Teredinibacter turnerae T7901: one gene and its partner. The protein of the gene in region 1 interacts with the protein of each later gene in a pairwise test. Links are inferred from orthologs where the notes say so. Each region holds a gene or a part of one and is shown on either strand. Other genes may lie near its edges.

The links.
Region 2: the proteins of uvrB (region 1) and uvrA interact in binary tests that used the Escherichia coli proteins (3 or more experiments, as listed by UniProt). The link is inferred for Teredinibacter turnerae T7901 from one-to-one orthologs.

The regions. Positions count from the first base shown.
Region 1 is NC_012997.1:2,692,353-2,695,680, reverse strand. What follows is about bases 147-3,146. They hold uvrB (excinuclease ABC subunit UvrB), read left to right. Parts: upstream 147-638; coding sequence 639-2,654; downstream 2,655-3,146. Other genes in these bases: TERTU_RS10710 (gamma-glutamylcyclotransferase family protein), read left to right, coding at 2,651-3,067; rlmKL (bifunctional 23S rRNA (guanine(2069)-N(7))-methyltransferase RlmK/23S rRNA (guanine(2445)-N(2))-methyltransferase RlmL), read left to right, coding at 147-642. Also shown: more of rlmKL, read left to right, coding at 1-146. UniProt on the Escherichia coli protein: The UvrABC repair system catalyzes the recognition and processing of DNA lesions. A damage recognition complex composed of 2 UvrA and 2 UvrB subunits scans DNA for abnormalities.
Region 2 is NC_012997.1:988,122-991,878, reverse strand. Bases 148-3,576 are described here. They hold uvrA (excinuclease ABC subunit UvrA), read left to right. Parts: upstream 148-547; coding sequence 548-3,376; downstream 3,377-3,576. Other genes in these bases: TERTU_RS04125 (cytochrome b562), read right to left, coding at 3,392-3,576; TERTU_RS04135 (LuxR C-terminal-related transcriptional regulator), read left to right, coding at 148-374. In the rest of the region: more of TERTU_RS04135, read left to right, coding at 1-147; more of TERTU_RS04125, read right to left, coding at 3,577-3,757. UniProt on the Escherichia coli protein: The UvrABC repair system catalyzes the recognition and processing of DNA lesions. UvrA is an ATPase and a DNA-binding protein. A damage recognition complex composed of 2 UvrA and 2 UvrB subunits scans DNA for abnormalities.

The DNA of each region.
Region 1 (3,328 bases):
CAGCAATACGAAAAACTGGGTGGAAATCGCTCTGAGCAGGGCGTGGTGCGGGAGGGGAATGCCGATTTACAGGTTAATCTTACCGATTATCTCGATTCCGGGTTGTTTCTCGATCATCGTCCGTTGCGTTTACGCATTGCTGAACAAGCTAAGGGCAAGCAATTTTTAAATTTGTTTTGCTACACCGCAACGGCAACAGTACATGCTGCGCTTGCTGGTGCGAAATCCTCGGTGAGTGTGGATATGTCCAACACCTATTTGGATTGGGCGAAAGATAATTTCGCCCTCAACAATATTCATCAGTCGCAGCATATGCTGGTGCGGGCCAACTGCATGGATTGGCTGAAAAACTGCAGGCAGGGCTTCGACCTGATCATGCTGGACCCACCCAGCTTTTCCAATTCTAAAAAAATGGAAGGCGTATTGGATGTACAGAGGGATCACGCGGCGCTGATTGAGCGCTGTATGGACTTGCTCAACCCGGGTGGTTGTTTGTATTTTTCGAATAATTTACGCAGTTTCAAATTGGATGAAAATGCGTTGAGCCGCTACCGGGTGACCAACATTAGCGCGCAAACCCTAGACCCGGATTTTCAACACAACCCCAAAATTCATCAATGCTGGGAGATACGCCAAGCATGAGTTTAACCAAGTTGGCAAAACCCTTTAAAGTCAATTCAAAGTTCAAGCCAGCAGGCGATCAACCCGCGGCGATTGAAAAACTGTATCAAGGTGTGGAAGCCGGCTTGGCCCACCAGACGCTACTTGGGGTAACCGGCTCGGGTAAAACCTTTACGATTGCGAATCTGGTAGAAAAACTGCAGCGGCCAACCATGATTATGGCCCACAACAAAACGTTGGCAGCGCAGCTTTATGGCGAGTTTAAAGAGTTCTTCCCGGATAACGCTGTCGAGTATTTCGTATCCTATTACGATTACTATCAGCCGGAAGCCTATGTGCCATCTTCCGATACCTTTATTGATAAGGACGCATCGGTCAACGAACACATTGAACAAATGCGCCTGTCGGCGACCAAAGCGCTGATGGAGCGTGACGATGCGCTTATCGTCGCGACGGTGTCTGCCATATATGGTTTGGGTGATCCTGATGCCTATTTGAAAATGATGCTGCACTTATCGCGTGGCGATCAGATAGATCAGCGCGCAATATTGCGGCGCTTGGCGGAGTTGCAGTACACCCGCAACGACATTGATTTTGGCCGCGGAACCTATCGGGTGCGCGGTGAAATTATTGACGTGTTTCCTGCAGACTCAGAAATAGAAGCCGTGCGTATTGAATTGTTTGACGATGAAGTGGAACAGATCTCGTCGTTCGACCCGTTAACAGGGGAAATTCTTGCCCGCCTGCCGCGCTGCACTATCTATCCAAAATCTCACTATGTCACGCCGCGACAGACTATTTTGAATGCAGTGGATTTTATCGAAGAGGAAATGCAGGAACGGCTCGAGCAGTTTCGCGGTATGGATAAACTGGTGGAAGCGCAACGCCTTGAGCAACGCACCAAATACGATATGGAGATGATGCGCGAGCTGGGTTATTGCAACGGTATCGAAAACTACTCGCGCTATCTCTCTGGCCGCGCTGCCGGAATGCCGCCTCCCACGCTGTTTGACTATTTACCCAAAAACTCGCTGCTGGTGATTGATGAATCGCACGTAACTGTGCCGCAGATTGGAGGTATGTACAAAGGCGACCGGTCGCGGAAAGAAACATTGGTGGAGTACGGTTTCCGTTTGCCGTCGGCATTGGATAATCGCCCTATGCGGTTCGATGAATGGGAACAGCTAGCGCCGCAAATGGTTTTTGTATCGGCGACACCCGGCAACTATGAAGCCGAGCACCAGGGGCAAATCGTGGAGCAGGTCGTGCGCCCAACCGGATTGGTGGACCCGGAAATCGAAGTTCGTCCGGCGGGCACTCAGGTGGATGATTGTCTGTCAGAAATCCGCAAGCGTGTTAAAGCCAAAGATCGCGTGCTGATTACCGTGCTGACCAAGCGCATGGCAGAAGACCTCACTGAATTTTTGATGGAGCACGGTGTGCGGGTGCGCTATCTGCACTCGGATATCGATACCGTTGAACGGGTGGAAATTATCCGCGATCTGCGACTGGGTGAGTTTGACGTACTGGTCGGTATTAACCTTCTGCGGGAAGGCCTGGATATGCCGGAGGTCTCCTTGGTCGCGATTTTCGACGCAGACAAGGAAGGCTTCCTGCGGTCAGACCGCTCTCTGATCCAGACCATTGGCCGCGCCGCGCGAAATGTGAAAGGCCGTGCTATTCTCTACGCAGATAACATCACGGGTTCCATGCAGCGTGCCATGGACGAAACCAACCGTCGGCGCGAGAAACAAATCGCCTTTAACGAAGCGAATGGCATCACCCCGAAAGGTATCGTTAAAAGCATTGCCGATATCATGGAAGGTGCACGGGCACCGGGCGCGCGCCCTGGCAGCAAGCGGAAAGTTGCCGAGAAGGCCGCCAGCTACGCAACTGACGTACCGGCAGGGAAAGATGTGTGGCATCACATCGCCGATCTTGAAAAAGACATGCTTGAAGCCGCGAAAAATCTGGAATTCGAAAAAGCAGCAGCGATACGCGACAAAATCCACGAACTCAAGGAGGGCGCATGAACGTTTTCACCTATGGCTCATTAATGTATCCCCCAGTGTGGCAGCGAATTGTTCAATATCACTACGAACATAACGCAGCAACAATTTACGGCTATGAGCGTGTTGGTGTGCGCGACGAACCCTATCCTATGCTGGTGCCAGCGGGCACCTCGTCGGTGGTTGAGGGCGTGCTCTATCGCAATATCACCCCGGATGACCTGGCGCGACTTGACGCCTTTGAAGGCGACTTTTACGACCGCATCAGCGTGGATGTTGTTCTCACCGATGGCAGCGTGGTGCAAGGCATGGTCTATTTGGCCAATGCCTACGGTCGCCAGTATGCCCTCGAAACGCCTTGGGATATGGCGTTGTTCGAAGCCGAGGGCATGCAGCGTTTTAATAACCTCTACGACGGGTATGAACGCATCCGCTAGTCGCAACCGTTGACTTTTGCGTTACTGGTGCCTACAGTCCCCCAGGATTTCAGGTCACTCCGGTGATAAATGGGAAGCTGGAAAGCCAGCGCTGCCCCCGCAACGGTAAAGTGTTACGCCCGTCGTCACACTAAGCCCGATACCAGCCTGAAACCGCTTCGATACTCCCACATGAGTTCAGTAAAGGCGCGGAGGGCTGCCTTTCAGGAATGTTTTAGGGCCATCCTGCAAATTTCCTTTTCTCCTCCCGCTAACCAGGCT
Region 2 (3,757 bases), 1.7 Mb from region 1 along the record:
AAAGCCTGCTGGAATGGCCGTGTGTTTCGGGCCTGTTTTATGTTGATACAGAGCAGGAGCAGCTGATCCGCGGCTTGAAGTGCCTGCTCGATGGCGATTTCTGGGTGCCCCGGCGCCTGCTCCACACCTTCCTGGACAAAAACAGGAAAGCGCCATCTAACATCAAGCGCCCTAATGTGAAACTCACTAAACGTGAAAAACAGATACTTAAGCTGATAAAAGATGGCGCGACCAACGCCGACATATCAGAAGCGCTATCGGTAAGTGAGCACACAGTTAAAAGCCATTTGTACAACGTGTACAAAAAAATTGGCGTGCGCAACCGTCTCGAAGCCAGTAACTGGGTGCGAGACATGGATGACCTCGAAGACTGACCCTACCCAGGGCATCTCACGCTCCCACCTGTCCTAGTGGAAAAAACCCGGCTCAATGCCGGGTTTTTTACGCTCTCAACTCACCGTAATGTCTGACCGCGGTGGGTAATTAAACTTCATCACTCGCAACAGCGTATAATTCTCGTTTACGCCAACATTCGACGGATTTTTAAGTGGACAGCATAGTAGTACGCGGGGCCCGCACCCATAACCTGAAAAATATCGACCTGCAACTTCCGCGGGACAAACTCATCGTCATTACCGGTCTGTCCGGATCAGGAAAGTCATCACTTGCGTTCGACACACTCTACGCGGAAGGTCAGCGAAGGTATGTCGAATCGCTTTCGACATATGCTCGACAATTCCTATCCATGATGGACAAGCCCGATGTCGATCATATCGAAGGCTTGAGCCCCGCAATTTCCATCGAACAAAAATCCACCTCCCACAACCCCCGGTCCACTGTCGGCACTATCACAGAGATATACGACTACCTGCGCTTGTTGTTTGCCCGCGTTGGCGAACCACGCTGTCCGGAGCATGGTGAACCTCTTGCAGCACAGACAGTTTCTGAAATGGTCGACCAAGTACTGACCATGCCCGAAGGCAGTAAAACGATGCTGTTGGCACCGATTATCCGCGAGCGTAAGGGAGAGCATTTACACGTATTCGAAAATTTACGAAGAGACGGTTTTATCCGCGCGCGCATCAACGGCTTGGTCGTCGACCTGGATGATACGCCCAAACTGGACAAGCGAAAAAAGCATACCATCGAAGTTGTTGTCGACCGTTTTAAAATACGGGAGGATATTAAAATCCGTCTCGCAGAATCCTTTGAAACTGCGCTTAACCTCGCTGAAGGAATCGCGATAATTGCAGATATGGACGGCACCGCCCCGGACCAGATTTTTTCGGCGAAGCATTCGTGTCCAATATGCGATTACTCCCTCGCGGAACTGGAACCGCGCCTTTTTTCTTTTAATAATCCAGCGGGCGCTTGCAGCACCTGCGATGGCTTGGGCGTTAAACAGTTCTTCTCTGAGGGCAAGCTCATTCAGTTTCCAGAATCTTCACTCGCTGAGGGTGCGATTCGCGGATGGGACAGACGCAACCTGTATTATTTTCATATGCTCACCTCACTCGCTGATCACTACGGTTTTGATGTCGATAAACCTTGGAAAAAGCTCGCAAAAAAACACCGCGAAGTTATTCTTCACGGATCAAACGGAGAAACAATCGACTTTAGTTATGCCAACGATCGTGGCGATGTCTACCATCGCAATCATGCATTTGAAGGTGTTATCCCGAATCTTGAGCGGCGTTACCGCGACACCGATTCTAATTCGGTACGTGAGGAACTGGCTAAATTTTTGTCGACCATGAATTGCCCGAGTTGCGGTGGCGCGCGATTAAAAAAAGACGCCCGTCATGTGTTTATCGATGAACACAACCTCCCAGACATCACCAGCTTCCCCGTGGCGGAGGCCTGTGATTATTTCGCAACCCTGGCATTTACAGGTAGCCGCCAGGAAATTGCAGAAAAAATTCTAAAGGAAATACGCGATCGCTATAAATTCCTGAATGACGTTGGCTTAAATTACTTAACATTAAATCGTAGCGCCGACACACTTTCCGGTGGAGAGGCGCAACGTATTCGACTTGCCAGTCAAATTGGTGCCGGACTGGTTGGCGTGATGTACATTCTCGATGAGCCTTCCATCGGACTCCACCAGCGCGACAACGACCGTCTGCTGCAAACTCTCACTCACTTGCGTGATCTGGGAAACACGGTAATCGTTGTCGAGCATGACGAAGATGCCATCCGCACCGCCGATTACGTTGTAGATATTGGCCCTGGCGCCGGCGTGCACGGTGGAGAAATCATTGCCCAAGGCACCTTTAAGCAAGTACTCAAAAACAAGAATTCTCTGACTGCCGATTATCTTTCTGGACGCAAACAAATTGCTATCCCACAGGTTCGACACAAAGGTGACCCGGAAAAGCAGCTCGTACTAACCGGCGCTCGTGGGAACAATCTGCAGAACGTTGACCTTAAAATTCCGCTTGGTGTTATGACTTGTATCACCGGCGTGTCGGGTTCTGGCAAATCGACGTTAATAAATGCCACGCTGTACCCTTTGGCCGCAACTGAGCTAAACGGTGCGACCACCCTGACCCCAGCAGACCACGACGGCATAGCGGGCTTGGACCTGCTCGACAAATGTGTCGATATCGATCAGAGCCCCATAGGACGCACTCCGCGCTCTAACCCCGCGACCTATACCGGCATATTTACTCCGATGCGCGAGCTGTTCTCCGGTACACAAGAGGCGCGTTCCCGGGGCTACAAACCAGGTCGATTTAGTTTTAATGTTAAGGGTGGTCGCTGTGAAGCCTGCCAGGGCGACGGCGTGGTGAAAGTGGAAATGCATTTTCTTCCTGACGTTTACGTGCCGTGCGATGTATGTAAAGGCAAACGCTACAATCGCGAAACATTAGAAATTCGCTACAAAGGAAAGAATATTCACGAATGTCTGGATATGACAGTCGAAGACGCCCGCGAATTTTTCGATGCAATACCGGCAATTTCAAAAAAATTGCAAACACTCATAGACGTAGGTTTATCGTATATTCGTCTGGGCCAAGCAGCTACTACACTGTCTGGCGGCGAAGCACAACGAGTTAAACTGAGCCGAGAATTATCCAAAAGAGATACAGGGAAAACGCTATACATTCTTGATGAGCCGACTACCGGCCTGCATTTTCACGATATTCAGCAATTGCTTACGGTACTTCATAAACTCCGTGACCATGGCAATACCATCGTCGTTATCGAACACAACCTGGACGTAATTAAAACTGCAGACTGGATTGTCGATTTGGGACCAGAGGGAGGAAGCGGTGGTGGCCAGATAATCGCTGAAGGCACGCCCGAACAGGTCGCCAAGAAACGCGGCTCCCATACCGGGCGATTTCTAAAACCCATGCTGAATAACAGCTAGGCTGGCATTGGGCGTTTATTTAACGCCCAGTTTTTCGTGGAACTCTTTACGAAATCCACCAACTTTTTTCAAGGCTTCGGCAATGGCAGCATCGTTGCCGCTGGCAACTGCGGCCTCAAGTTGAGCCAAAGCCTCCTGCGTTTTTTTCATGCCCTCGTCAAAAACCGACTGGTCTTCCGGCATAATTTTTTGCTGAATTGCAATATCCAGCGCCCCTTTGAACGCAGCCAGCTCTTCTTGTAGCTTGGCTTTATCAGTTTCGTTTCGCATAGCTTTAAACGAATCGCCCATGGTTTCCATCGCTTCATGCAGTTCACTATGACGGGAACAGCCCGTTATCACAGTAAAAACAAGTGCAATGACTAATAGTGTACGCTTGTG